Regions from separate parts of the Leuconostoc sp. C5 genome, predicted to be linked through region 1. Evidence: predicted binding sites of a transcription regulator. Region 1 holds the regulator's gene; each other region holds the start of a gene.

Region 1 (10,571 bases):
ATTCCGCTATGGCAAAAAAATGAAAAAACACCATACGATGTTTTATTAAATCAATATGAACCAGGATTAACTGTCGAAAAATTGGATGCAGTATTCGACCAAGTTAAGAATGGTATCACAACATTGCGTCACAAATTGTCAGCCAATGATTCGATACCTAACGATGAATTTTTAAGTCGTAAGGTCACTAAGGTACAACAAAGTAAGTATGCTATGGCGGCTGCACAAAGATTGGGTTACAACCTAAATAAGGGCCGGCTAGACGATACTATCCATCCATTTATGGAAGCTCTGAATCGTGATGATGCTCGTATCACCACACGCTGGGACGAAAATAATTTTCAAATGGCAGTTCTAGGCATTCTCCACGAGGCAGGCCATGGACTCTTTGAACAAAATGTTGATTCTAAGTATGATGATGTACGTTCAGTTTTGCCAATCAGCATGAGTATTCATGAATCACAATCGTTGTTTAATGAAGTTATGGTTGGAAGATCAAAAGAATTTTGGGCAGTTGAATATCCAAAGTTACAAGCAATTGTGGCACCAACATTTGATGATATTAATTTTGATCAATTTTATCAAGCGTGGTTAAAAACTGAAGCCACACTGATTCGTACTGAAGCGGACCCGCTAACTTATCCACTGCACATCATTATTCGTTATGAAATTGAAAAAGCAATTTTTAACGATAACGTTGATATAAGTGATTTGCCAGCACTCTGGAATAAGAAATATAAAGAATATCTTGGTTTAGAAGTGCCAGATGATTTGACTGGTATTTTACAGGACATTCACTGGGCGGGCGGATCATTTGGGTACTTTCCAAGTTATGCACTCGGTCATTTATATGCAGCTCAATTTAGAGCAACCATGACAAAGACGTTAGATTTTAAAGCTATCTTTGAATCGGGAGATTATTCACCAATTTTTGAATGGCGTAAGGAGCATGTTTGGCAATATGGTGGAGCTGTAGACCCTAATAAAGTATTGGAAGATGCTACGGGAGAACCTCTAAATCCACAGTACTGGCTAGACTTTGTTAATGGCCTGTATGAAAATTTTAAGTGAGAAAAAAGCGTTGAACTGATGATGTTTAACGCTTTTTTATTGTGGATATAAGTTGTTTCAAGTATGAACAATCTATTTTTCAGAAAAGAGGACGCAAAATCAATGTAAACGTTTTCATTGAAAAAGCCGGTAAATAGGCATTTCTAGCTTTAGTGCTTGATATAACAATGATTTGTGCAATATTCTACTTGATATTTTGTAAGCGCTTTGATAAACTATATTCAGAAGCTGATTAACAGCACAAAGGAGAATTTTAAACATGGCACAATCAAAAGACTTTCATATCATCGCAGAAACAGGTATTCACGCACGTCCAGCAACTTTGTTAGTACAAGCAGCTTCAAAGTTTGCTTCAGATGTTACTTTGTCATATCAAGGTAAGGATGTTAACTTGAAGTCAATCATGGGTGTAATGTCATTGGGTGTTGGTCAAGGAGCCGATGTTACTATTAAGACTGAGGGTGCTGATGAAGAAGCAGCAATGACAACAATTGCTGAAGCAATGGCTACAGAAGGACTAGCAGAATAAAATGACGAAAAACTTCAAAGGAATCGCGGCAAGTAACGGCGTAGCAATTGCTAAAGCCTACTTGTTAGTTGATCCGGATTTGTCTTTTGAGAAGACAACAGTAACAAATGTGGCGGCTGAACAAGCACGTGTCGACGATGCTTTGAAGGCTTCTAGTGATGATGTTAAATTGATAAAGGCAAAGGCAACCGAAAGTTTAGGTGCTGCAGAGGCTGAAGTATTCGAAGCACACCTAATGGTTTTGGCTGATCCAGAAATGTCTGGTGCAATTAAACAAAAAATAGAAGATGACAAAGTTAACGCTGAACAAGCTGTCAAAGAAGTCACAGATATGTACATCAGTATGTTTGATGCGATGACGGATAATGAATATATGCAAGAACGTGCAGCAGATATTCGCGACGTAACGAAGCGCATTTTGTCACATTTATTGAACATTTCTTTGCCTAATCCAGCACTAATTGATGAAGAAGTAGTTCTTGTATCAAAGGATTTAACTCCTTCCGATACAGCGCAACTAGATCGTCAGTTCGTAAAAGGTATTCTAACTGACCTTGGTGGTCGAACAGCTCACGCATCAATTATGGCACGTACGTTGGAAATTCCAGCGGTGGTTGGTTCTGAAAAAGCAACAGTTGAGGTTTCTAGTGGTGATTTGGTCATTGTTGATGGCTTGACAGGTGATGTAATTGTTAATCCTGATGCCGATACACTTGCTACTTATCAAAAAAAGGCAGCCGATTATTTCGCACAACGTGCGGAATGGGCTAAGTTAAAAGATGAGAAATCAGTGTCTGCTGATGGTAAAGAATTTATCGTTGGTGCTAACATTGGCGCACCAAAAGATATGCAAGCTGTTTTAGACAATGGTTCTGAAGGCGTTGGTTTGTATCGAACAGAATTCTTGTATATGGAATCTGATCATTTACCAACCGAAGATGAACAGTTTGAGGCTTACAAATCTGTTGTCGAACAAATGGGTGACAAGCCCGTTACAGTTCGTACGATGGATATTGGTGGCGACAAGCATCTTGATTATTGGAAATTACCTGAAGAAGAGAATCCGTTCTTAGGTTATCGTGCCATTCGTATTTCATTGGATCAGACTGATATTTTTCGCACGCAATTACGTGCATTGATACGGGCATCTGCGTTTGGCAACTTATGGATTATGTTCCCAATGATTGCAACATTAAGCGAATTCCGTGCTGCTAAAAAAATTTACCTTGAAGAACGTGAAAAGCTTGAAAAAGCGGGTGTGGCTACGGGTGAAGTTAAGTTGGGCATTATGATAGAAATTCCAGCTGCAGCAATTTTAGCCGATAAATTTGCCAAAGAAGTTGATTTCTTCTCCATTGGTACGAATGATTTGATTGCCTATACAATGGCTGCGGATCGTGGAAATGATCGTGTGGCGTATTTGTATCAACCATATAATCCGTCTATCTTACGATTAATTAATACTGTGATTTCAGCTGCACACAAAGAAGGCAAGTTTGTCGCAATGTGTGGTGAGATGGCTGGTGATCCTGTGGCAGTACCACTATTAGTGGGTATGGGATTAGATGAGTTTTCAATGAGTGCACCATCTGTTTTGCAAACTCGTTCCTTGATGAAAAAGCTCAATACAGCTGACATGAAAGTGTTGGCTGAAAAAGCATTGGACGTTGAAACGAATGACGAAGTGATTGAGTTAGTTAAGGAAGCAACAAAGTAATATTTAGAAAAAGCGCCATTGGCGTTTTTTTTGTGTGCTCTATAACGGTTTTTATGATTACTAATAAATATAACAATTCTCATTCAAGTTTTATTATTTGTGATAAAATTAAACTTATGAAGATTTTAGCATTTGATACAAGTAACCAACCACTAACAGTGAGTTTGGCAGAACATAATAGCGTAAAAAACGTTTTCACTACCAATGTAGCACGTAACCATTCCATTCAGTTGCTACCAGCCATTCGAGATATTGTGGCTGCTGAAAATTGGACACTACAAGATATTGATCGTGTTGTTGTGGCTCAAGGGCCAGGATCGTTTACGGGATTAAGAATTGGTGTCACAGTGGCAAAAGTTTTAGCCGATACCTTGGGTGCTGAATTATGTGGTGTATCTAGCTTAGCAATTTTAGCGGAACAAGTTAAAGCTGACGGGCTAGTGGTACCATTATTTAACGCCCGCAATAGAAACGTTTTTGCTGGTGTATATCAAAATGGTGTGAGTATATTTACTGAATCTCATCAGCCAATTACAAATTTATTTGCTTTTTTGGAAGCAAAGGACGAACCAATTACTTTTCTGGGTGACACCTCAGAATTTAGCGATGAAATGCAAACGCTTTTTGGTGAGCGCGCAAAAATTTTGTCACCAGAAGAGAGTTTACCGGATGGGGTGGGTATTGTAACACTTGGATTGCAAGAAACACCTACAGAGAATATTCAGGATTTTAATCCAAATTATCTACGCAAAACGCAAGCAGAGCTGAACTGGATTGCTGCTCATCCTGGTGAGGATAAACCAGAAAACTATGTTTTTGAAATTTAGAAAATCAAAGCATTTATTAAATAGTTTGCCAAAATATACCGAAAAAGTCGTTGATGTCCAAGGGACAACATTTTTATTAAGGCGAGCTACGATGTCAGACATCGATATGCTAATAAAAATTGAAGAAGCAGTTTATAATGGTTCAGCACCATGGCTTTTACGTGATTTTGTGAGTGAACTGTCACGTCCGCATGTCCGACTGTATTTAGTCATTGAACGGCGTGGTCAAATTGTTGGTTTTGCTGGTGCTGCTTTGCGCACTGACATTCATGACATGCACATTACTAATATAGCTGTCCTACCGGTATGGCAAAATAGCGGCTTGGGCACGATACTCATGCAAGAGTTAAAATTGTTTACTAAAAAAACAGGTATGTCATCAATGACTCTGGAGGCCAGAGTGTCCAACCTGGGCGCACTGGCATTGTACGAACGACTGGGCTATAAGCAAACAGGTATTAAGAAAGGATATTACCTCGATAATCGCGAAGATGCGGTATCGATGGCATTACACTTTGATGATTCGACGAGCAACAACTGAAGATATTGACTTGATATGGCATATAGCCGATGCTGCTTTTGGATCATCCCCTTGGCCCAAAAGCGTTTTTGAACATGATTTAGCTAGTCCCAGGACAGCTTATTTTATCGGGGATGGTGGCTTTGTTGGTGTCACGACAATACTTGATGAAGCTGAAATTGTTAGTGTTGCAGTACATCCTGATTATCAAAAACAAGGTGTGGCACAGAACATTTTTAAACATATTTTTAATATGAAGCAAGTTACTCGATTTTTGCTTGAAGTATCTGCACAAAATGGTGGCGCCCAAGCATTATATAGAAAGCTGGGATTTACAGAGTATTATCGTCGTGAAAAATATTATAGAAATGGTGATGATGCAATTATGATGGAGAAAAAAATTGACTAAAATAATTTCCTTTGAATCAAGTGCGGATGAAACAAGTGTCGCCATTGTTGAAGACGGTCACATTGTGCTAAGCAACAGTGTGGCTACCCAAATTAATTCACATCAACGCTTTGGTGGTATTGTTCCTGAAGTGGCCAGTAGACATCATATTGAATGGATTACTCGGGTACTAAATGATGCTTTAAACACGGCTCATGTAGAACCCAAAGCGCTTGATGCGGTTGCTGTGACATATGGGCCGGGACTAGTCGGCTCTTTATTAGTTGGTTTAATGGGGGCGAAAACATTTGCTCTGGCGCATGGTTTGCCAGTTATTCCAGTTAATCACTTAGCAGGTCATATTGCGGCGGCAAATTTTAACAAGCCAATTAAATATCCAGCGATGGCATTAATGGTTTCTGGTGGACATACTGAACTTGTATTGATGCGTGAAGAAAACCAATTTGAAGTCATTGGCGAAACACGTGATGATGCAGCTGGAGAAAGCTTTGATAAAGTTGGGCGGCTATTAAATTTGCCGTATCCTGCTGGGAAGACAATTGATGAGATGGCTCATAGAGGCCAACCAACCATTAAATTTCCAACTGCCATGGCACATGAAGATAACTATGATTTTAGTTTTTCTGGTTTGAAGAGTGCGGTAATTAATTATGTGCATCACGCCAATCAAAAAGAGGAAACAATCAATCAGAATGATTTGGCGACTAGCTTTCAAAATGCTGTTGTTGATGCATTAATTGGTCGGACAAAACGAGCATTAGAAAATTTTCCTGTTAAAAGTTTTGTATTAGCTGGTGGTGTCGCCGCAAATTCTCAATTACGTGAAGAATTGACTATGCTATTAAACGATTTTCCAAAGACAGAATTTATCCCTGTTCCGATGCAGTATACAGGGGATAATGCAGCAATGATTGGTGCTGCGGGTTATTGGAATTACAAGAAAAATATTTTTGCTGATTTAGATTTAAACACGGATCCGGGATTGGATTTTGAATTGTTACAATCCTGACATCATTGTGAAAACATCACTATCTTTTGGTAAAACCTTTTTATATATGGTATACTAGTTATGCAAAAGTTCACAAGTTTAATTAATGGAGATAATTATGACTCAACAACCTAAAATACCGCGTGCAACTGCTAAGCGGCTACCTATATATTTTCGTTATCTAACATTTTTACATGATGCTGGCAAGGAACGGATTTCTTCCTCAGAGTTGAGTGAAGCTATTAAGTTCGATGCGGCAACAATTCGTCGAGATTTTTCATATTTTGGTGCGCTAGGTAAGCGTGGCTACGGTTATGATGTCAAAGCGCTTTTAGATTTTTTCGCCAATGTATTGGACCAAGACAGCTTAATTAATGTGGCTTTAATTGGTGCTGGTAATCTTGGACAAGCTTTATTAAACTTTAATTTCCATCAATCATCAAATATGCGTATTGCAGCAGCATTTGATGCAGACGAAAAGCGTACAGGCACAATTCTGTCAGGTGTACCAATTTATTCAATGGAAGAGTTACAAGAGCAAATAACAGCACAACGTATCAATATTGCCATTCTAACGGTTCCACAAGGTGTTGCACAAGAAATTACCAACCAGTTAGTCGAAACGGGTGTCAAAGGTATTTTGAACTTTACACCAGTACGTGTGACTGTTCCAACTGGTGTTCGTGTGCAAAACGTTGACTTAACAAATGAATTACAGACGTTAGTTTATTTCATCGAAAACTACGGCTCAATTACGACAGGACTATAATTTCACATGACTATTTTAAATTTAGATGATTCCAAAAAAGTAACTGATTATCAGCAATTCGTTCGTGAAAATCCCCGTGGACAAGTAACACAAGATCCATTGTGGGGAGAGTTGAAATCTAACTGGGGACACATTTATGTTTACCACGAAACTGACGGAAAAATTGATGCCGCTATGTCTGTTTTAACCGTCGAAGCAGTACCAGGAAAACTATTAGCTTATGTTGGCCGAGGGCCAGTAGCTGATGTTGAGGACATTGACTTGATTAAGTCAATGATTAATGAAGCATTGACGGCTTTGCCAGATAATGTATTTTTGGTACGTATGGATCCTGAGGTGTCATATTCTGATGCATTAAATCAAAAGTATCTTGATGCTGGATTTAAAACAAGAAATAAACAAGTTAAGCATATGCATGGGAACATTCAACCACGTAAGAATGTTGTTTTGTACTATGATGGTCGCGGTGAAGGGGCTAAGCCCATTACAAATGAAGATGAGTTAATGCTTCATTTTAAGCCGAAAGTCAGAAATGATATTCGTCGTGCTTTTCGTGACGGGGTTACTGTTACAAGTGGTGATAGTGAAGAAGACATTCGCGCATTGTTTGATACATATGTGTCGATGGCGAAGAGCCATGGCATTACCCATCGACCAATTGACTATTTCTTACGAATGCAAAAATTATGGGCTGGTACGGGATTATTCCGTGTTTATCTAGCGCATTATGAAGATCAAGTTATTGCCAGTGGCCTTGGATTCTCTTATGGCGATGAGATTTGGTACATGTACGCTGGTTCATACCGTGAATTTGGAAAGCATAATGCGCCTGCTGCTATCCAATACGAAATGCTCAAATGGGGACTTGAATTAGGCAAAGTTGAGTACGATTTTGGTGGCATTGGTGAATTTGATAATTCAGATGGATTGTACAAATTTAAGCATGAATTTGCTTACCATGATCCCCATGCTGAGTACATTGGTGAACTAGATTGGGTAATTGATGAATCTGGTTATCAAGAATATCTTAAACAATTTGAATGAAATTAGCGCTTAACGGCGCTTTTTTGGTACAATTGAAAGATAGTATTTACGAGTAGGAGACAAGTAATGTCAATTAAATTAATTGCGTCAGACATGGATGGCACGTTTTTAACGGCAAATGATGAATATAGTCAAGCTAGATTTGAACGCGTTTTATCAGTTATGGAGAGACGCGATATGCGTTTTGTTGCGGCTTCAGGGCGTCAAGTTAAAAATCTACAACAATTGTTTGCCCCAACAATTAATAATGGCTTTGAAATGGATTTTGTTGGTTCCAATGGTGCAGTTGTATCAACATTTGAACAACAATTGTATTCAGTACATTTGTCAGCTAATCAATTAGAAAAGGTCATTGACTGGAATGCTAAAAATCCGGAGTCAGCGGAAAACATTATTATCATGACAGGTGATAAAGGAACATATGTGTCTAACCATGCGACAGGTCAAGTCGCGGAAATGGTTTTTCAATTTTATCCCAACGTCAAGCAAGTTGAAAAATTAATGCAAGTTGATGATCACATTTTGGGTATTACTTTTGTGTGGCCAAATAATGAAGTGCATCAACATGTGTCTGCGCTGAGAAATATTTTTGGCAACGAATTGCATGCAACTGGGTCAGGATTTGGCTCTGTTGATGTTTTAGGAAAAGGTGTGGATAAGGCAGCCGGACTACAAGTTTTGCAAGATTACTACAATGTTTTAGATAGTGAAGTAATGGTGTTTGGCGATAATGGCAATGATTTAGAGATGCTGACTAAATACGAAAATGGGTTCGTGATGCCTAATGCGGAGCCGTTTATGCAACAAAGAGTAACTAAAAAAGCCGTCGATGTGAACACAAACGATGGCGTTTTGAAGACAATTGAGCAATATTTAGGTATTTAAAAAAGCGGCTCACGTCGCTTTTTTTGGTGACCAGAATCGGTTAATCGCGATTGCTATGACCACGCCGATGAAAGTATCAATGATACGATCAATGACATAAACTATGGTTGCACCAGCTGGAATGTTTAATGAAATCATTAATAAGGCAGCCATGGCCCCAATAACACCACTATTGTAGTTGAAGCCATCTAATAAAACAATTACAACAATAACAAGTAGAGGTAAAAGAATCATGGAAACCCAGGCAGCTTGATGTGTTTGTTGGTGAACAATGAAATAAAATAGCGCAAAAGCACCACCGACTGTGTTAGAAATCAACCGTACTTTGGCAAAGTTGAGCGTTTTATCCCAACTTTCTCGCAGTGCAAAAACTGCCGCTAAACACGCAACAAAAGGCGGACGATTAAAAAAATAAAATGACGTGATGATTAGCATAACGGCTAGAGCAGTCTTTAATGTACGTAATCCTAATCGAAACTTCCCGAATTGCATAAATTTCTCCAATTAATATTTTATTATTTTATCATAATTTTATGGTACTATCTAGTTATGAATATTATTTGGTTTCATGAAAGGATTTTACTATGTCTAACCCAACCTTAGATGTGCTTAATCAACATATGTCCATACGTTCCTTTACAGATGAAATGGTCTCTGATCAACAGGTTTCAGAAATTATTCGTGCGGCAACTGCTGGGCCTAATATGAATAATTACCAACCAGTAACTTTTATAGAAATTACATCACAAGATATAAAAGCTGATATTACCACTAAGGTAGGCATGAAATATATTGAAACTGCGGCAAGATACTTTGTTGTAACAGTTGACTACAATAAAGATTTAATAGGCTTAAACAATGAGCAGCGCCGCCAGGCAGAAGAGAACATACAGAGCTATGCATTACTTGAAGGTGGTATTGTGAGTGCCGGCATTGCTCTTGGACGGGCTCAAGTCGCTGCTGAATCGCTGGGATTAGGTAGTGTGACCATGGCTGGTGCATTAGGGGCCTTTGAAATTTACGAAGAGCATCTCAACTTGCCACGCTATGTGAAAGCAGTGATGGGCTTTTCAATTGGTCATCCGGCGGATAATCCTGGTATTAAGCCAAAACTTGGTGAAAGCGGATTTTTGATGAAAGATCGCTATAATCAAGTACAGCTAGAAGAGGCAGTTTCCGCGTATAATAAAGTGATGGTTGAATATTATGCGAATCGAGGTATTGAACGTTCTTGGACAGAAAACAATGCCCGAATGTTAACTCGTGAACGAAAAACAACACCATTATTGACGCAGTATGCTAAAGATAAAGGATTTAACCTAAAATAAAATTTTTTTGAATAAAAATGAAAGCGATTACATTATGACAATATTACATTTACAAGCAGAGTTACATGAAAAGATGTGGGGTGGAAGCGCCTTGGAAGACTTTAATTATAAAATCCCGAGTGATCACACTGGGGAGGCTTGGACAATTGCTGCCCATGGCAATGGACAATCTACTGTAATTAACGGGAAATTAGCAGGTCAAGGATTGAGTCGAGTTTGGCAAGATCATCCAGAATTGTTTGGTGGTCATGGACGTGATGAAGCATTTCCACTATTAGTGAAAATTTTGGATGCCCATGAAAATCTATCAATTCAGGTTCATCCGAATGATAAACAGTCTCACGAAAAATTTGGCAAAACAGAAAGTTGGTATATTTTAGATGCAAAGCCAGGTTCTAAAATATATTATGGTCATCATGCGAAAACACGAGATGAACTTAAAAAGATGGTTGATCAAAAAGAATGGGAAAAGTTATTACGCACA
Region 2 (10,571 bases), 380 kb from region 1:
AGTCTGTTCGTAACGCTACAAAAGCTTTTGGTGGAATGGTGCCATGCTCCTTTTCCCACTGCTTAATATCTTCCACTGTTAAAATATAATCTGCATTACTTGCTACTTCACTTGATTTGTCAATGACTACTAACGGTAGTAAAAAGTCTTTCAGATCAATATCTGAGTCATATACATTCTGATTTTTCTCGAAATGTACCGGTGGATCAATATGCGTACCATATTGACCTGGGAAGGTATACTGTTTCACGAAAAAACCATCATCATGTGTAAAAAGTGTTTCAAATTTTGCGGCAGCGAACGCTGGGAAGTGCGGGCTATCAGGCCCAAATGTATGGGTTAAATCAACCCACTGAAATTCTTTCAATTCTGATAAGATGTTATTTAATTTGTTTGTCATAGACCATTCTCCATTATTTTTTCTACATACGACAATAAAAAAGTCCCATAATCTTTGCCTTGTCTACAAAGATTATGGGACGAAAAACTCGTGTTACCACCCAAATTCTATAAAGTATCACTACTTTATACTTGACAGGTACATCAAAAGAAATATACCTTAACGCGATAACGGGCGCACCCGAATGACATTTACTCACATTAAGCTCATATCAATTTAACTCCAAGACCATTTTCCAAATTTTTATGATGCTAACTTTCACCTCACGTTAGCTCTCTACACAATCACTCTAATTTGTACTTATCTTTTCAAAGTTTTTGGTTATAATCATCTTATTGTATCCACATTGAATAATAATGTCAATGTTATTATTCGATGTCTTCCTCTGCTAATGCTTAATCAACATACTTATTTAAAATATTCACTAGCTGTTCGCTATTATGAAAGCCAGTTAGTCGTTCAACGATTTTCCCGTCTTTGTGCACTACCAAGGTAGGTATAGCTCGAATGCCAAGCGAAGCAGCTGTTTCTTGACTAATGTCTACGTCAACTTTAAAAAAATGAATATCATTTCTATCTTCAGATACAGTTTCTAACACAGGTGACTGCATCCGACACGGGCCACACCAAGTAGCCCAGAAATCAACGATAGAAACACCAGTTTCTACTTCTTCTTGATATTGTTCATCAGTTATTGCTTTTACTACCATTCTTAAAAATTCTCCTATCTATCATTTGTGGTTGTACCACTAAAATGTGCTAATAACCGGTTAGCTGTGTAGAAATACCATCTAGCAGCTGGCAACAGACCACGGTCGTCAATAATTAAATCATCATGATGCCAATCAGTTGTGCCTGCACTACCAATAAATGCAAAAACACTTGGTACTTTCTGACTAAAATACGAAAAATCTTCTCCTGCATTAGATGGTTTTGGTGTGAGTAATTTCGCATGTTGTTTGGTTTCTTCTATAACAATGGGCGTCAGCTCACTATCGTTATTAACAACGTTTGGACCTTCAATCCAGGAAATATCAACCGCCAAACCAAAAGTTGCAGCCTGGCCGTTAACAATTTGATAGAATTGTTCTCGAGCTAATTGACGACTGGCCTGGTCAAAACTTCGAACCGTACCCTCAAACCAAGCAACATCAGGTAATACATTCCATGTACTACCACCATCAATATGTGTAACAGAAACAACAACTGGACTTTGTGGATCTGTTTTACGGCTAACAACGGTCTGTAGCGTATTGACGGTGCTCGTTAAAGCAACAATGGGGTCATTCCCTAACTGTGGCATAGCCGCGTGTGTACCCTGACCACGAAAAGTAACTTTAAATTGATCAACTGCCGCCATCAATCCACCAGATAGAATGCCAATTTCGTTAACTTTCAGGTCCGGCTTATTATGAAAACCAATAATTGCATTCAAGTTTTTAATACCACCAGCTTCTGCCACAGCTTGGGCACCTACATGAATTTCTTCTGCGGGTTGAAAAATTAATCGAACCCTGCCGGTTAGCTTATTAGCTTGGTCAGCTAATAATTCTGCCGCTCCTAACAAGGAAGCCATATGGAAGTCATGCCCGCAAGCATGCATAATACCTTCATTAACCGATGCATAATTGAGCCCAGTTTTTTCGGCGATTGGTAAGGCATCAATATCTGATCTTAATCCAATAATTACTTTTGATTCACTTGGGCCTATTTCAGCAATCACACCAGTCAATAATTTTTGTGGTGTTACAATATGATAACCTAAAGTTTCCAAGTAACTATTTAAAAACAATGTAGTCTGGTGTTCTTGATTAGATAGTTCCGGATGTTGGTGCAGCTGATGGCGTACCTTGGTTAATTTATCTTCTAGTGTTTTGTCATTGATTGCCATTATATTGCCTCATGTTCTTATCCTGTTACTTTAAATCAGCTGTTGCGTCATACCCGAAGTATTTCTCAGATAGTTTTTTCAACGTCCCATCTTCCTTTAGTTTATTGATTGCTGGGTTGAGCTTCTTTAATATTTTTGCGCTTTCACTATCATCTTTACGGAAAGGCAAGGCAATATTTACAGTTGCTGCACTCCCTTTCACAACCTTCCAAGGGTAATTTTTGGCTTTGATTAACGCCTCTAAATTATTACGTGTGTTAACCACACCATCAACGTGCCCTGCTAGTAAAGCTTGAAAAGTGACGTCACGGGCATCATATAACTTAAATTTGATTTTACTATTATAGTCTTGCAAATTTTTGGTATTGTTTGAAGCAGATGCGCCAGCAATTGTCTTGCCTTCTAAATCATTTAATGTATTATAATCAGAATCTTTGTTAACTGCTACTGTTGTTTCTTCTTTGTTATAAATATTACTAAACTTGTACTTAGCTTTTCTTTCTGGTGTAATAGCAACATCATTAGCCACAGTGTCAAGCTTATTGTTATCTAGTTGCCCCAGCAAACCATCGAATTCACCAGTGACCCACTGTACTTTGTATCCTGCTTTTTTTGCTGCAGCATTGATTACGTCAACATCAAAACCAACTAATTTTCCTTTTGATTTGTATGCTGTTGGGAAGCTGGTTCCCGTCGCGCCAATTTTAAGCACTTTTTGTTTAGTATCTCCTTTGGCTTCGTTTTTATGGTTATTGGTTTGATAAATCAAACCGCCTACGGCAACAATAGCAATTAATACTACGACGATAATCACACTAATGATTGGGTTCCTTTTTTTCATACGCTCTTCTCTTTTCTTTTTTATTCAATACAGCTTATAAATAATTATTTTTTGAAACAGAATTTACAAAATCATTGACTCTTTTGGGACCATTGCTTGACAAGACTTGATCAGGCGATCCTTTATGGACAATTTGTCCATTTTCTAAGAAAATAATTTGATTTCCGATTAGTCGGGCGAATTCCATTTCATGTGTCACAATAACCATTGTTATATGCTGTTTGGCTAATGCCAGTATCGTTTTTAAAACACTTCCAACTAATTCAGGATCTAATGCCGAGGTTGGCTCATCCAATAAGACAACAGATGGTTTTGCTGCAATTGCACGAGCTATTGAAACGCGCTGCTGCTGTCCCCCTGAAAGTGAACTTGGATACTTATCTTGAAACGCCACTAATCCTACTTCCGATAAGACTGATGCAGCAATGTCATGTGCTTCATCCCACTTAGCCAATTTATTTAACAATAGGGGTGCCATCACATTCTCAATGACAGTCATATTTTTAAATAGATTAAATTGCTGGAATACCATTGTTGACTCCGATCGTAAGGATCGCGTTGATTTTTTGTTAATTTTACGGCCATCAATAGATGTTCCACCAATTTTTATAGTACCTTGAGAAGGTTCTTGTAACAGATTTAGTGTTCGTAAGAGCGTTGTTTTCCCTGAACCACTCGGTCCAACCAAAACCGTCACCTCTCCCTTCTCAACAGAAAAATTGATTTCCTGCAGTATTTTCTTTTTTTTAATTTCAACAGATAAATTATTTACTTCAATCAGAGCCATAATGTCTATCCTTTCTAACTATATGGCGTGTTCAGTACTCTCTCTACCCCAGACTGTGCCCATGAATAAAGAATAATTAACACCCAATATGTAAGACCGACCGCTAAATATGTTTCAAAATATTTAAATGAATCACCGGCCAACATCTTTCCTTCTGCAAAAACCTCTGTTATGCCTAAAGTAAAGGCTAACGAAGTTTCTTTTAACAAACCAACAAATGTATTACCCGTAGCAGGTAAGGCATTGATAAATGCTTGCGGTAAAATTACATAACGGAAAATTTTAAAACTTTTGATATTAAGTGACTGTCCTGCCTCTATTTGCCCTCTATCAACAGAATTTACCGCTGCTCTAAATACCTCAGATAAGTAAGCAGATTGCTTGAAACCAAGACCAATAACAGTGGCAATAATGGCAGGCAACCCTTTAAATATCGGGAAAATTTGTGGTAAACCATAATAGATTAAGAATAGCTGCACCAAAGCTGGCATTCCTCGAAAGAAAGATACATATATTGAAGCAAACCAATGAATAACCTTATAATGCGAAAAGTGTAGTAATGTAATTATGCCACCCAATACTATCGCTAATAACATAGATAGTGTTGCTAACAAAAGCGTCATCGGAATATATTTCACAAGTTCTGGAAATGTATTTACAAAGTAATGCCAATCAAAATTCATATTTCACCTACTCACTAATAACGTACTTTTGTTTTATTTTTATTTAGATATTTCTTCAATTGTTCAGACTCTAACTGGTCAAATTTTCTATTCAAAACTTTTACCATATACACTGTCAAATGATCCGGCGTTTTTTGTACCATCTCAACGGGTTGGTAACCAACTGAAGTATAAAATCTTTTTAACCAAGGATGTTCAACCGCTGTTCCTAAACTAACCATTGGAGCTTTTAGTTGTTTTTGAATGTACTCTTTTTCAACCCAATCAATAAGTTGTGTTGCATAACCTTGCTTTGAAAACTGACTATGAGTAGCAACCCATCCAAGATGAGGTATAGCATACGGACCTGGATTTTTTGACCAAGGTAACCTGACAGATACCGTCGCTACAATAGTATGATTTATCTCTGTCACAAAGGTTGCTGTGTTCTCGATATGTTCATCAATCTGTTGTAAAGTAACTCTTGCCGCTTGAAAATTAATACCTAGTTGTGTGTCACTCTTATACGCTTCATGTAATAAGAGCTGTAATTCTTTTACTTCATTTTTTTTAATGAATCGATTAGTAATCACTTTTCCTCCAGGGTAGCTGCTTTAAATTCTTGCAATAATGTTAAGCAATCCTGCTACCGATTTCGATGTCAATCCCGCCGTCAAAATATCGAATAATTCATTTTCATCTATCGACAATGCATGAGCTAATTTGACATATATCTCATCCATTGTTAGTGGATTCTGTGGTGACCCTTGGGGCCAATCAATATATATTGTATTGATAGATTTGTCAGTACGCACGAACTCAACTAGTATTTCCCTTTGATCAACAGCTATATTCTTTAAATCATTAACTCTTTTAAACAAATAACTCATCTCTTGAAACTTTTCTGTACTTACACTGCTATCAAAAAGTTTGTCATTCACATCCCCAAAGGTTAATATTTGCCACGCAATGTACTCAATTGAAAACTTTCCTTCTTGCCCATTCAATGGTTGCTTATACCGCAAGACCTTATCTCCAAAAGGTCTAAAATGGAAAATTACTTGCTTGATGTTTTTTATATTAATTCCCTGAAGGTAGCCCTGTTTGATTGCATCATACCCAGACATAGCAGCAGAGCAAAATTGATGTCGCTTAAACCAGATGCCAGGCGTGATAATTTGAGCAGGAGTTAACCATGTTGATTCTATTAAATCTAAATCTAATTCCTGCCCAACAACTATTTTTACCCAGCCTGTTTGATTGTTAAAAACATCTTGATTGGTTGTAAGTTGGCTGGACACAAATTGATAGGATTGCACCGCACGCTGTGCAGCTAACCCCGCATGCATTGGCTTAGTATCAGTACCTGCCTCTATTCCAAGACCTGCGGCTTGTGTAGCAGCAAATGATAAAATGTCGATAGTTTGACCCAAGGAAAAACGTTTAAAGAAAGCAAGGCTAGCAGCTGCAGCAATCGTACCAAGGGTTGCAGTTGTGTGGTACCCAGATAACTTGTGTGTTGGGTTGACTTGAAATCCAATTTGTCCAGCAATTTCCACCCCTACAATATAGGCCTCAAAAAATCTATCTGCACTTTCAGTCCCATCAGCAAGAGCTAACAAAGCTGAATAAATGACAACACTTGGATGGCCGCGAAAATTAGCTTGAACATCATCGAAATCATTGTAATGTGCAGCGAATCCATTAAATAATGCGGCATGATCACTACTAGCTGTACCAGCTTGACCTAAAAGCTTAGCCGGTCCAGCATTTTTGAGTGTGTCAAATAATCTTTTCACCGCTGGTTCATTTCTAGAAACATAGGCACTTGCTAAATAATCCACAAAGCATTTTTTGGCAACATTCAATTCGTCTATTTGGAACTTGGAATCTACAATTAACTGGGCTAACTTCCGAGTATTACTAACCAAATTTTTCTGCTCTGTCATTTGCTTCTTCCCAAATACTATCATCTGGCCCTAATGGAATAATTCGAGGCAGATCCTCTTGCGGTGTATGATCAACCTCATAAAAACGTTGACGCATTGATTCAAAATTAGTATTGTCGCCAAATGCAGGGATGGCATACAAATCCTTAGCGTAGTTCCACAAATTAGGATAATCAACTAAACGTTTTTTATTAACAAAATACTTTTGATAAAACACTAAGTCAAATCGTGACAGCGTGACATATAAATTAATATCTACTAATGTTATTTGGTCACCGAATAAGTAGCGTTGGTTGGCTAGGCGTTCCTCTAGCCAATCTAATCGATTAAATACTTTGTCATACCATTTTTTATAATCTGCTTGAGAACGTCCATGACCCGCCTCATTAACCGCATAATTGATGTCCATCAATATGATGTCACTCAACGCATCAATATCTGAACGCAAGTTCTTAGGATATAAGTCCGGTGCAGTTTCTGGTACATATTCTTGCCAGGCTAAGGCAAATTCTTTGATTAAATTATTATAATCATTGTTAACAACCTTACCGGTTTGAGTGTCAACGAGTGCTGGTACCGTCGTTCTTTTATCGTATGAAGGATCAGCTAACCGGTAAGCTTCCCCAAGTGAATGAATCCCTAATACTGGATCAACATCCCCATCATCTAACGTAAAGAACCAGTCTCCAACTACCCCAGCTGGTCTCAAAGGATCAACGATGCCATTAGAAATCACTTGATCTAAACCTAATAAATCAATACCAATGGCAATACGATTAGCCCAAGGGCAATGACGAGACCAAATCAAGCGATAACGGTTAGGTGTAACAGGAAGCGTACCGTCTGTAAACCGGGCTTTAAATTGGGGGCCTTGATAGGCTGAAAACTTTTCTCGTTCATTAAAATTGGACTTGTCTTTACCGTTGTCATATTCTTTTTGCTTTTGATGCGCTCGCGGATTAGCAACCTTTGATTGTGAAAAATCAATCGGACACGCCTGTAGTGTATCCGTTACCTCAATGTTTTCTAGTTCTTTTTGTAGTGTTTGATCACTCATACTGTTTCTCCTCAAATCTTTCTTTCGTCTATATTTTTTTAAGTATTTTAAATCATCATCTTTATATATCACCTTAACTAGGCTGTTTTCAGCTCTATTATGACCACCCCCTTTATTTCAGACCACAAAAAAGCAACCCAGCTAAAAATAGCCAGATTGCGGGACGAAAATCGTGTTACCACTCGCATTCAATAATCTATCACTAAATTATTCTCTTTAAGTTCTGTTTTTTAACAAAACTCTGTGCTATATCGGGCACACCCGGAATGAATTTACATACTTGCTCACCCATTCTATGACTCCAAGACCATTTTCAACTTATTCGTAACACCAACTTTCACCAATTCGTCGGCTCTCTTTCAGTTACTCTTTAAATTTACTTATCTTTTCTTTGTCTTTAAAACTGCAGTTACTTTTTTAAAGTTAAAATTGATAATTATAACTTAGTCGTAGACGATATAGGCTTGCTATCCGATATCAATATTGTTTCAAAGCCCACATCAATAAAAGCTGGAAAAATAGTTAAATCAATCCATGGAAACTTCTTTAATACAGTCAAAACATCATACAATTTATTGGTCATTACTTATTCTCCATTCATTTTATTCATCAACAAAAAAAGTCCCATAATCTTTGCATTATCTACAAAGATTATGGGACGAAAAACTCGTGTTACCACCCAAATTCTATAAAGTATCACTACTTTATACTTGACAGGTACATCAAAAGAGAGATACCTTAACGCGATAACGGGCGCACCCGAGCGGTATTCACGAACATGCTTATACCACTAACGACTCCAAGACCATTTTCAATTCATTCGTAATACTAACTTTCACCAAATGTTAGCTCTCTTTGATTACCCCTAAAATTTACTTATCTTTTCTTTGTCTCATTTATTTGTAATAACCTTACACTATTTATAATTATTTTGCAACCATTTATTTTTATTCTCATTGTTTTTTAATTACAAGTATTTTATTTCACAATTTTGGCAATATCCATAATTAATCGAACATATTCCCGAAATCAAATGAATTGACAAACGATCCCAATGGCTGTATTATTAACAGTTGTTAAATGATTCACATAAGGGAGAAACACTATGGTTACACTAAATAAACCAGTTGCATCACTAAAGGAGATCATTACTAAAAGTATTTTCTACGGATTTATTGCAGGGATGATTTCAGGAATGGTTAAAATCGGTTGGGAAAATATTTTGCCACCACGTACACTAGCTCGTAATGCCACTAACCCACCACAACATATGGCTGAACAGCTTGGCATTCCATCTAAACTAGTTCATTCATTCTTTTACTACTCTCAAGATCAAAAAGTATTTTGGTTCACATTGATTCTACACTTCTCATTTGCCATTGCGTTTGCAATACTATACGTATTTGTATCTCAATATTGGTCTAAAGTAGCTTTGTGGCAAGGTGCTGCTTATGGTATATTCCTTTGGATTCTTTGGCATATCATTATCATGCCTGCATTTGGAACAATTCCAGCTCCATGGAATCAACCTTTAGATGAACATATTTCTGAGTTCTTTGGGCATATTGTTTGGGCATGGTCGATCGCAGTGACGGTCTACTTCTTAATTGCTAAGGATAAGAATGGTCATTTAGAAAACGTATAATTCTACTTATTAAATAAAAAGAGACGCAACCTTTCGAGTTGCGTTTCTTTTTATTTGTAGCCTAATATTACCTTATTCACAAACTAATTAAAATTTAGGCTCACCAAGTGCATGTTGTGCCGCTAAGTTCAATAGACTCCATTGTCGGTCAAATCCTGGTTGGAAGAAAAAGTCGGCTTCAGCCAAATCTTCCAAACGAAGTCCGTGTTCGATCGCTAGCGCAATGACATTACCTTGAGCCGTTATATCATAAGTCGATAGCACCGCACCGCCTAAAATACGATGTGTCTGCGGATCATAGCCCAGCTCGACATAAACTTCAGTGTTCCCATTTTCTCGAGGAACGTAGTCGGGCCGTAAGGTATCTTGGTAGAAGGAGCTCTTCAAAGTAACACCTGATTTTTGGGCCGTTGTGGTATTTAATCCAGCCGTTGCAAAATGGTAATCGAACACACTTAACGCTGACGAGCCAACGACCCCTTTGAAAGGAACTGAGGGCTGATTTTCAAATAAATGTGCGATTATATAACGGACTTCACGCCGTACAACGGTTGCTAGTGCAATTGGTAATTTAGTTTGGGCAGGGATTGAATACGATAGAACCGCATCTCCCACAGCATAAACATCTGGTAAATTCGTCCGTAAATATTCATCCGTTTTAATCCAGCCTCGATCGTCTAAATCAATCACACCTTTCAACCAATTCGTATTTGGCTTAACCCCAGCGGCTTGAATAACTAAATCACTCGGGTACTTTCCCTCATCTGTTTTTACTGCCGTTACTTGACTAGTTCCTTCATAACTTTCGATGCGAACGCCAGTAACCACTTTTACACCTTTATCAGCTAACTCCTTTTCCAGAACAGCTGTTAATTCAGCATCTAAATAATTTCCCAAAGGGCGGTCAATCATATCAATTAAAGTAACATTTTTCCCGGCCTTAACACTAGCTTCCGCTGCCTCAACGCCAATGTAACCCGCACCAACAATTGTGATATTTTTAACATCGGGATTTTCTAACTTGGCCTTTATACTTGTTGCCCAATCTTTACCACGCATGAGGTAGACATTTTCTAAATCGGTCCCTGGAACAGGTAGACTATTTGGTGTCACGCCTGAACTTAATATCAGCTTATCATAGCTATATTTCTCAGTACTACCGGTAGTAACGTCTTTGACAGAAACTGTTCTATCATCAGCATCAATTGCCAGTACCTCGTGGTTACTGTAAATTTCTGCGCCCAGCTGTTCCATATCTTCAGGACGGAAATTACGAACATCATTAACATCAGTAACACTATTTTCCAAATATAATTCCATGCCGCAAGACATGAATGAA
Region 3 (10,571 bases), 140 kb from region 1:
GGCAACGTTTAATTCTTTATCTCCTAGTCCCTTTGTAAAGCTAGTTTCGTGGGAAACAATAATCACGTTTCCTGGGAATTTGTCGATAGCTGCACGCAAAGCATTTTTTGTGCCTTCATCCAAGTGGTTTGTCGGTTCATCTAAAATCAAGAAATTACTTGGTTTCATTTCCATAATGGCCAACTTAACTTTGGTTTGTTCCCCACCAGAAAGCTGCTTCATTGGTTTTTGCGCATTTTCAGCGTTAATACCAGCAGCAGCTAACCGAGTACGTAAAGCTTTTGGCTCCAATTTAGGGAAACGATCTTGCATTTCTTGCAGTGGTGTTTTTTGATCATTGTCCCATTCTAAATCTTGATCAAAGTAATTCACAACTGCTGATGGTGAAAACTCTGCTTCACCACCAAGTGCTGGAATAACACCCAAAACAGATTTAATTAGTGTAGACTTACCAGCACCGTTGAAACCTTTGAAGACAACCTTTTGACCCGATGTCATCGAAAAGGTCACCGGCTCCAAAACAGGTGTTACATAACCAACAGAAAGTTCATTCACTGTTAGTGCGTTTGCAGACTGAGAATTAACATAGGGAAAATTAAACTTAGCTTGCAATGCCTCTGACGGTGGATCAACTCGATCCATTCTTGCCAACATTTTTTCACGTGACTTGGCTTGTTTTGATGTTGACGCACGTGCCTTGTTTTTGGCAATAAATTTTTGCGCTTTCTCAATTTCACCTTGTTGCTTTTCATATTGACGTAACTGTTGCTCAGCTCGCTCGTCTTTTTGACGCATTGCCTTTTTAAAGGAGCCACGGAACTTAGTAATTTTACCAAACGATAGGTCAATTATTGCATTGGTTACCTTATCCAGGAAGTCAAAATCATGCGAAATAATCATCGCTGACCCTTCAAAAGACTGTAGGAAATCTTCAAGCCATTCAATATGGGCCACATCTAGATAGTTTGTTGGTTCATCTAAGATAATAACGTCGTCATTTTCTAACAATAACTTAGCCAGAATGACTTTGGCACGTTGGCCACCAGACATTGATTCTAGTGCCCGAGTGCGCCCAATGGCTTCCAATCCCAATCCAGAAATCACGCGTTCAATTTTGGTGTCCACGTCATAAAATCCGGCAGCGTCTAGCTCTTCTTGCATGCGTCCGGCGCGTTCTAACAATTTGTCAGATAAGCTCTCTGCATATTCATTGTACAGTTCCGTAATACGGTCTTGTTTGTCATACAAATCTTGATAAGCCGTATGCAAAAAATCAACCAGCGTCATTCCCTCAGGAATTTCTGCATACTGGTCTAGATAGCCGACCTTTAAGCCTTTTTGCCATTCGATTTTACCAGAGAGAGGTAGTTCTTGACCGGTAATGATCTTGATAAGTGTTGACTTACCAGCACCATTTTGGCCAACAATGCCCATGTGTTCTCCAGCCTGTAATTCAAATGCTGCATCTTCGTATAAAGTTTTTTCTGCGTAGGCCATTGAAAGGCCTGAAATTTCTAATAATGCCATAACTATAAGTCTACCATACTTTAAAGCAACATTGAGTATGTACGAGGTATTTTTTGCGTTTCACCCGATAAAACAGCGTCTCGTGTTTTTTCGATAACTTCTTTGGAATATTTCACTTTATCTTTTTGGTCAGTAATTTCGTAAACAGTAAGAACCGAATGAGCTAATTGATAGCCTTCTTCCACACTTCCTTGCATCATCATTAATAAACCCTTTCCAAATTTCAAACGAATTCGCTCACCAGTCCAATCTAATATAAACTGGTCAGCATCGCTCAATATTTGTTCTGATAAGGTTAACATTTCAGCTGCACCTTTAAGATCTACAAAAAGCAGTCCATTAAAGGCTGTATAAGCAATATCTACTAATCGCTTTTTTTCTGTACGTAACTGTGTATAAAATTTTGCTCGTTTGATAGCTAAGCGGCTTAAAATTAACAGGTCACTTGGAGACATACCAAAATAAAACAAAGTAAAAATATCTAATTCAATTTGTCCCCACGTTTCGGCTTGCTTTAAAAAATTAACTGCTGGTCTGACGTGTTTTTTCACAATATCAATGTCATATATTTGTAAATTCTCTTCTTCGGCAAGTGCGCCCTGTATCATTAAACCAAAATCACGTATAAAGCGTGCACTGATACCGCCACGACCTTGACGCATATCATTTGTAGCTTTCAAAATCATTGCTTCTAATTGTTTCTTTTCTTGTGGTTTCCCGGATTGAACACCCATTTCACGGAGCAACATATAAATATAATTATTGTTGGTTTCTCCACCAAGAAACAAGAATTCATCATGACTAACACCCATATCTGATAATAATTTATCTAGTCGATCCGCTGAAATACGAGTATGCCCTTTTTCAAATTTTCCAATCAGTGATCGAGATATGCTAGGCTGTTCTAAGTCAACTATTTTTAAACCCTTATCTTCTCGTAAACGTTTAAAAGTCGCACCATAATTCATTTTCATTACCCTCATTATTTAAAAAATAGAATATATTCTCTTTTTGTTGTCAAACTGACTTTACCATGTATGCTATATTTATTCAATTTATCATTAAAAAAAGGAGTTCTTATATGCGCGTTGCCAAAAATAATACAGCATTTCGAGTAATGATTACATCACAGTTCGTTAATAACTTAGGAAGCAGCTTTTTCAATATTGTTTTTTTAGTTTATGCTGCAACACTGCCAAACAAAACACTTAGTGTTACATTAGTTGCATTTACAGAAATACTACCAACACTATTCTCCATTATTGTTGGAAACTTTGCTGATAAAACGAAGCATCACCTTCGGTCTTGGAGTATTGCTCGCCTCTCTCAATCAATAATTTTTTTGATTATTACTGTGATATTGATTTTCTTTGACGGTCAATTTTGGAGTTTTTTGATACTGTTATTATTAGTCTTTGTTTCTTCGGTAGTCGGATCTTATAGTAATTTACTAATGAAACCAGTTTCTAGATTTATTTTAAGCGATTCTGATCTACAAGAAGCAATGAGCTTGGAGCAAACTGTCAGTGTTGCCGTCAACTTAATTGGTGGTTTTTCCGGCGTCGCTTTACTTGGCATTTTGCATCAAAATTACGCTGGATTTAGTCTTATCAATGCTGGGATGTTTGTTATTGCTTGGTCCATTATGGCGCTTAATCATCGTCAATTTTTGGAAGCCGAACAACATATTGAAGCAGAAACAAAGCCAAATACCAATACATCAATTTTTTCAGATTTAAAATCAACTTTTATTTATGTTTACAAGGATCATTTGTTTTTTCAAATTTTACTACTCGCTACCGCCATTAATTTTGTCGGTACCTCTTTTAATGGTGTTTTTAACCTGACCTTATTACATAACAAATCATTATTAATTGGTAACTTTGGGACGACCGTAGCTATTTTTGGTGCAATAAGTTCAATTGGCCTATTAACTGGATCTTTGATTACCAATGATTTTTTCAAGAAACTAACAACAAAACAATTAATTGGCATTTCTGGTATTGGTATTGTATTAATTGCTGCTGTACCCCTTTTTTATCCAAATGGTGTTTTATGGATGCTAATCATTTTTTTATTTTCATACATTGAAGCTAAAATCAATCCAAAATTAGGAGCAATCTTAATGAAGCGAACCAATCATAATCGCTTGGCGGGTGTTTCTGGTCTAATTAATACATTCGTTATGTCGGCCACGCCACTTGGTCAAATTATTTTTCTCGGCACCGCAAACATCTATTCACCAAATATTTCTTGGTTCTTCATGGGATTTGTCGCATCACTGATTACCATTTATACAATCTTAACTCGCCAACAAGATATGGAACTGGTTGAAAAAACCAGAGAATCCGCTATACTATAATTATTATGAAACCACGTAAACTAAACATCAAAACTATTCCAGCTGCTGACATCAACCGTGCTTATCGCTTTTGGCGTGATGTATTTGATTTGCCGCAATCTGGTCACCAAAGTGGTCGGCACCTTGTGATTGATGGCGAAGATATTGTGTTTGTCACCGGCAAACCAACTGACCGCCTAGAAATGCTCGTTCGTGATCACCAAGCCGATTTGGTAAAACACTTACGTAACAATTTCATCCCAATTATTGGCGAGCCAGAAAAAAGATTTGGAAACAAAATTGCCTTATCAATACATGATTCCGAAGATAATTTAATTGTTTTAGAAGCCAATGCTTAAGATCAAAATAAAAAGCGTAAACAGCTATTATAAGTTGTTTACGCTTTTTTACTATTAAAGTGTTGTAAAATCAATGACCTTACGACCAGTAATTGAACCAGCTTTCATTTCATCAATAATTTCATTCATATCTTGGAAGGCAACTGTCTCAACAATTGGCTTAACTTTTCCTTCAGCACCAAATTGGAAAGCTTCCTTTAGGTCTGCACGTGTTCCAACCAATGAACCGCGAACTTCAATACCATCAAGGACTGTTTTAGCAATATTCAAAGCCATATCACCTTGTGGCAAAGCAACGGCTACAAGCTTGCCCATTGGACGAAGCACATTCACAGCCTGGGAGAATGCAGCATCGTTAACAGCTGTCACTTGAGCATTGTGAACGCCGCCAGTTAATTCATTCACCTTAGCTACAACATCTTCCTTCTTACGATTAACTAGTACTTCCGCTCCATTAGCTTTTGCGGCTGCTAATTTATCATCGTTTCCATCAATAACTGCAACGTGAGCACCGAAAACACTGTGTGCATATTGAACAGCCAAATTACCTAGACCACCAGCACCGTGAACTGACACCCACTCACCAGGCTTAGTTTCACCGACTTTCAAGGCTTTATACATTGTAACACCAGCACAAGTAATTGAGGTCGCTTCAACAGGATCTAAGCCTTCTGGTACTTTAACTGCATACTTAGCATTTACAACAACTTGTTGTGACATTGCGCCATCAATTGTGTAACCAGAATTACGCACCTTACGGCAGAACGTTTCGTTTCCTGAGACACAGTAATCACAAACGCCACAAGCGTCATAGAACCAGGCAATTGAAACACGGTCACCGACTTTAAGGTAATCGCTAGCACCTTCGCCTAATTTAGACACGCGTCCAACACCTTCATGTCCAATAACTCGACCAAAATTACCGTTACGTTCACCGATCTTGTTAGGGTCACCGAAATCGCCGTTTGCACAGTGCAAATCAGTGTGACAAAGGCCAACGTATTCAACATCAACCAATGCATCTCCAAATGCTAACGCACGTGGCTGCCAATCCTCGATCAAATCAACATAACCATCATTTACGTTACGAACAACTGCTGCTTTCATTTTTAACCTCTTTCTTGTATGTGAACTTATTTACAATTAATTTTACCGCTTTTTGTCATATTTGTAAAGTATTATTTACTACGCATCTCCTTCTGTTAGTGACTCGTTTCACATAAATACCCAAAAGAAAAAGAACATTATCATTAAATGTTCCTTTTAATTTTATTGAATTATTGGTCAGTATTTAATTTTTTAAATCCAGGAATTGTTAACATAAAAATTAAACTAATGACGTACATTAACGATAAACTCAGCATCACGGCTGCCACACTATAATTGTCCATAATCCAACCAATCACAACTGATGAAAAGGCACCAATAGCACGGCCAGATCCCATCAAGGTATTGGCTGCAGTTGCTCGAATTTCCGAAGGATACAATTGACTAATAACTGCGCCAAATCCACCATACATGCCGTTAGAGAAAAATCCAACTAATGCACCTAAAATTGTTAATGTCCACATATTATATGCAAATGTAAAGACATAAATCATAAGCGCTGAAGCTACTAAGAATATAGCAAACGCGCGTCGGGGACCTATGGTGTCTAGAATCGTACCAAAAGTAAGCATACCAACCGCCATACCAATAATAATAGGTATCATACCAAGATTGACGTATCCTGCTGTAATTGTTTCTGTGATACCCAATTGCTTCCGCATAATTGTTGGCAACCAGTTCATCAATCCGTAATAGCCCGATGTTTGAATAGTCAACATCACAATTAACACAAAAGAAGTATAAGCGCGTTTGGGGGTATTGGCAATCGTTTTAAAACTAAATTTCTTTTTACCAGTCTTGTAGTCAGCCTGCAGTTGCTCAAATTCAGGTGTTTCTTTTAAGTGTCGTCTCACAATGTATACAACGATTAGTGGCAAAAATCCTAACATAAACAAACCACGCCAACCAAAGAAAGGCATAATTAATGTTGCTAAAATTGCCGCGAGTATGGCACCCACTTGTCCGCCAATTGCAGTAATAGAGCTCATACGGCCTACACGACTAGCTCTAAAGCTCTCAGCAATCAATGCCATACTTACACCATACTCACCACCAGTTCCCATCCCCAGAAGGAAACGAGCTGCATAAATCGTGTGCGTGTTATCCAAAAATGCCAAGATAACTGTCGCAAAGGTCACGAGCATAATAGTATAAGACAATACTTTAACACGACCGATACGGTCAGCTAAAATACCAAACAAGAGACTTCCTAATAGTGCTCCCCAGTTTGACATTGCTGCAATAATTCCACCCTGTGCACCAGTAATGTGTAGTTCGGCAATCATAGGCGCCAATGCGAAAGATAGGAATGTTGCGTCCATATGATCCAAAGTAAACCCTAGGGTTGTTGATCCAAGAACCACCTTTTGTTCGCTGGTCATTTGAGCACCAGTCTCTACTTGATCTTGCTGCATTACGTTTTCGGACTGACTAATTGTCATATATTGTTTTCCTCCAAAATGTCTGCTCACTGGCAAACGTTATTTTGTCCGTTAATTATTAAACCATATATACAGTAATTAATCAATCAAACGTTTAACAATTTTTAAATTATTGTACAAAAAAAGCGCTCTCGCGCTATTTTTGAAATTACTTTTCCGAAATTGAAGCGATTCCAGGTAATTCCTTACCTTCAAGGTATTCAAGTGAAGCACCACCACCAGTTGAAATGTGGGTCAACTTGTCGGCAACACCCAATTGTTGTACCGCAGCAGTTGAATCACCACCACCAACGATTGTTGTACCACCATTTTCAGTCACTTTAACCAATTCTTCACCAATTGCCAAAGTACCCTTTGCAAAATTAGACATTTCGAACACACCCATAGGTCCGTTCCAAACAACAGTCTTTGCATCAGACAATGTGTCTTGCAACAACTTAACAGACTTAGGACCAATATCTAGACCCATGTAGCCGTCAGGAATACCATCTTCAGCATCAACAACTTCAGTCTTTGCATCATTTGAAAATGCGTCAGCAGCAATTGAATCAATTGGCAAAACCAACTTGTCGCCAGCTTCTGCCATCAATTCCTTAGCCAATTCAACTTTATCAGCTTCAAACAATGAATTACCAATCTTGTTACCCTTAGCAGCATCGAATGTATAGGCCATTCCACCACCAACGATAACCTTATCAGCCTTGTTCAATAATGACTTTACGATTTCAATTTTATCAGAAACCTTTGCACCACCGATAATAGCAACGAAAGGACGAACTGGGTTCGCAACAGCATCACCCAAGAACTTGATTTCTTTTTCCATCAAGAAGCCAGCAGCTGCTTGTGAAACATTTGAAGCAATACCTACGTTTGAAGCGTGGGCACGGTGAGCTGTACCAAAGGCATCGTTGATGAACAAATCATCACCCAATGATGCCCAATACTTACCCAATTCAGGATTGTTCTTTGATTCGTTTTTGACCACTTCACCATCAACAACGTCTTCAAAACGTGTGTTTTCAACCATCAAAACTTCACCATCTTGCAAAGCGTTGATTGCTGATTCTAATTCTTCACCGCGAGTTTGTGGCACGAACTTAACGTCCTTACCCAATAATTCACCCAAGCGTGCGGCAACTGGTGCTAATGACAATTCTTTCTTATCGTCTTCAGACTTAATACGTCCCAAATGAGAGAACAAAATTGCGCGACCATTGTTTTCCAAAACATACTTGATTGTTGGCAAAGCTGCCACAATACGGTTATCGTTTCCGATAACGCCTGCCTTGATAGGCACGTTGAAATCAACGCGCATCAATACTTTCTTACCTGAAAGTTCCAAATCTGAAACAGTCAATTTAGCCATGATAGCCTCCAAATTTTTATAGTTACAAGTCTATTATAAAACAAAATTTTGTCTTTGTGTTGTTCGCGTGTGAGAAACTGCACGATTAATTTCGACGGTGAACCTTTTTCATAGGCAATCCCGTCATCCGTAATTTCAAATAATTTTTTTGGTCCACCAAAATCCGTGTTATTTCATGTTGATTATCTTTTAAAATAGCGGTTAATTGACTCCAAATATCTCTTTTTTCGTTTGATAATTCGTCAAGAATTGTTAACGTTGTTCGCTTAGGTACGTAGCTCATTTCTCTTTGCAACTGCGTAACATTATAATCATTTCCAGCATATTTACTTAACGTGTTCATGATATATTTTTCAGCACTAGCATATTTTTGACCAGCAACATAAACAAAATTACGTTTACCTTCAAAATAATAATCACTGACCACCACTTCAGGATGACCAAAATAAAAATCGGATTCTAATAACTTTCCTTCGCTAAAATATTGTTTTGCAAATAAACGTCCATCCCGTAAATAAATATCTTTATAGTCTATTTTACCATCTGAATCCTGCCAAACAACTGCCTGCACGATTCGTTTAGAATCACCAAACCAACGTACAGTTGATAGCTGTTGCCCACGACTAACGATACTTTTAGTCCAGTCTTTGTTAATAATCAATTGCGCTTCGTTGGGCACTGGCAATTCACCCCACCAGATGCCTTTGGTTTCATCAATCTCACTTAAATAAGACTGCGCATATATATCAAACACCCTATGAGGATTTAGACCAAGTTTTTTAATGAGATGCGCTGCATCTTCATGTGGTGTAGCCAACCACAATTCATCACTATTACCGGACTTTACTTGCTCTATTTGCCAAGCAACTCCCTTTAAATTGGTTTCTGTGAGGGAATTGATAATCTCTATCTTCATATTAGCACCTCACATATCTTTTGCCACTGATCAGCGATGTTATTTGTCTGATATTCCTGTGCCTTTTTGTGAGCACCAACAGATAAGTGATCATAATTATCGAAAATACGTCGCATCGCATCAGCAAGATTGGAAATATTAGCACGCTCTTGCGCTTTGTCTCTGTCAAAATCAGCTAGACACCCATTCACTCCCTCACACACAAGCTCTTGGGCACCATATAAGTTAGCATAGGTGGCTATCGGTAAAGCGTCCCCAATGGCTTCAATATACGTTAATCCGAACCCCTCAGAATAAGAGGCTGATACAAATGCATCATATTTTTGAAAATCATGAATAATGTCTTGGCTCAAACCTTTTAAATGCACACTAAATTGCAAGTCTAATTCCGCTATTGCTCTTTGTATATTTTCTTTTTCGTTTCCTGAACCGTAGATGGCTAACGTGACATCCATCCCCTCATCGCGTAATTTTTTAACCGCTTTTATGATTTGTAGTATATTTTTTTCTGGATGTAAGCGTGAGGCGGTGACGAAATTAGCTGTACCGCCGTGCCAGCGACGTGGATTTTCTAATTTAGCTACCCCACCGACCGGTACTGCACAAATTTTATCTGCGCCTCGCATATTCATTTGAGTAAGTTGTTTTTTTATCATCTCAGCTTGCAATTCTGTAGCTGTTACGACTAAGTCCATATCATCCAGATGATCAAACATATATTGATAATAATTGTTCCATAAAGGGTGCCCACCTTGATAGGTTACTAGGTGTTCAGCATGAATCATATCCACAATTTTCAAGGGTAATCCAATGCGCTTTAATCGTACTAATGATTCTTCGCACGCTGTCCCACGATCTAAAAAATAAATATTTTTTTGAAAAATATGTTGCATTTCTATAAAAAAGAAATCAATTAATGCTTCTTTTGTTGAAAAAACATAATTTTTACCACGAAAATTACGTAGATGAATATTTGTAGCAATTTTTCCACGTGAACCACTATCTCGATAGTGCCACATTATTTCATGGATACCATTTTTTAAAATAACACGATCATCGTCAATCAAGAATAATTTTTTCGCTTCAGAATAACTTTTAGAACGAAAAATGGTCTCAGTATATTGCCCCGTCGTTTGATGCACGATAGTGCGCTGAGTGTTCGTTAAGTCCCACAAAGAGTTAGTGGAATATTCATTAATTTCCGTTAAACCAGTTTTGGCGTATCGATCTGGATCATCACTTAACAACAAATCATATAATCCGATAACTTCATTTTCTGGTAGGGACCACAATTGCATATGATGGTGTAATTGTGGCAATAAGTCAGTGAAGATAAACTTAAATTCAATCTTTTTTTCACGAAAACAGTGCGCACGATAAAACTGTGCGTGTTCAACGCCACTATTACTTTCTCCAATTGCCTTATTCACAAAAAAGTTCATAATTATCGCCTCACATTTTATCTGTTATGGATAATTATATACAAAAAAAGGAACTCTCCCAAGTTCCTTTT

Evidence for each region. Region 1 encodes Rex, which represses fermentation and respiration genes when NADH is low (regulators of the CRP and FNR family bind a similar motif). Its sites were predicted from a motif close to TTGTGAANTANTTCACAA; they were not measured.
Region 2: a site for Rex is predicted at 8,661-8,678, ahead of RHP56_RS00510 (YagU family protein). Genes of this name have one in related genera too.
Region 3: a site for Rex is predicted at 5,353-5,370, ahead of adhP (alcohol dehydrogenase AdhP). Genes of this name have one in related genera too.

The regions. Positions count from the first base shown of each region.
Region 1 is NZ_CP134351.1:1,718,778-1,729,348, reverse strand. Features, by position in the region: gene RHP56_RS08840 (carboxypeptidase M32) at 1-1,071, shown strand, start outside; gene RHP56_RS08835 (phosphocarrier protein HPr) at 1,331-1,600, shown strand; gene ptsP (phosphoenolpyruvate--protein phosphotransferase) at 1,602-3,317, shown strand; gene tsaB (tRNA (adenosine(37)-N6)-threonylcarbamoyltransferase complex dimerization subunit type 1 TsaB) at 3,434-4,144, shown strand; gene rimI (ribosomal protein S18-alanine N-acetyltransferase) at 4,128-4,685, shown strand; gene rimI (ribosomal protein S18-alanine N-acetyltransferase) at 4,663-5,073, shown strand; gene tsaD (tRNA (adenosine(37)-N6)-threonylcarbamoyltransferase complex transferase subunit TsaD) at 5,066-6,082, shown strand; gene RHP56_RS08805 (redox-sensing transcriptional repressor Rex) at 6,180-6,830, shown strand; gene RHP56_RS08800 (lipid II:glycine glycyltransferase FemX) at 6,837-7,874, shown strand; gene RHP56_RS08795 (HAD-IIB family hydrolase) at 7,941-8,759, shown strand; gene RHP56_RS08790 (FUSC family protein) at 8,769-9,251, opposite strand; gene RHP56_RS08785 (nitroreductase family protein) at 9,344-10,087, shown strand; gene RHP56_RS08780 (type I phosphomannose isomerase catalytic subunit) at 10,122-10,571, shown strand, end outside.
Region 2 is NZ_CP134351.1:88,787-99,357, reverse strand. Features, by position in the region: gene RHP56_RS00560 (cyclase family protein) at 1-400, opposite strand, end outside; T-box leader at 473-721, opposite strand; gene trxA (thioredoxin) at 796-1,110, opposite strand; gene RHP56_RS00550 (amidohydrolase) at 1,125-2,291, opposite strand; gene RHP56_RS00545 (transporter substrate-binding domain-containing protein) at 2,317-3,132, opposite strand; gene RHP56_RS00540 (amino acid ABC transporter ATP-binding protein) at 3,167-3,919, opposite strand; gene RHP56_RS00535 (amino acid ABC transporter permease) at 3,934-4,602, opposite strand; gene RHP56_RS00530 (GNAT family N-acetyltransferase) at 4,617-5,174, opposite strand; gene RHP56_RS00525 (MmgE/PrpD family protein) at 5,196-6,530, opposite strand; gene RHP56_RS00520 (glutathione S-transferase C-terminal domain-containing protein) at 6,505-7,587, opposite strand; gene RHP56_RS00515 (hypothetical protein) at 8,024-8,170, opposite strand; T-box leader at 8,239-8,484, opposite strand; gene RHP56_RS00510 (YagU family protein) at 8,693-9,232, shown strand; gene RHP56_RS00505 (FAD-dependent oxidoreductase) at 9,320-10,571, opposite strand, start outside.
Region 3 is NZ_CP134351.1:1,863,460-1,874,030, forward strand. Features, by position in the region: gene RHP56_RS09490 (ABC-F family ATP-binding cassette domain-containing protein) at 1-1,527, opposite strand, end outside; gene RHP56_RS09495 (helix-turn-helix domain-containing protein) at 1,548-2,501, opposite strand; gene RHP56_RS09500 (MFS transporter) at 2,609-3,889, shown strand; gene RHP56_RS09505 (lactoylglutathione lyase) at 3,895-4,227, shown strand; gene adhP (alcohol dehydrogenase AdhP) at 4,282-5,334, opposite strand; gene RHP56_RS09515 (MFS transporter) at 5,505-6,776, opposite strand; gene RHP56_RS09520 (phosphoglycerate kinase) at 6,925-8,142, opposite strand; gene RHP56_RS09525 (glycosyltransferase) at 8,228-9,058, opposite strand; gene RHP56_RS09530 (glycosyltransferase) at 9,055-10,500, opposite strand.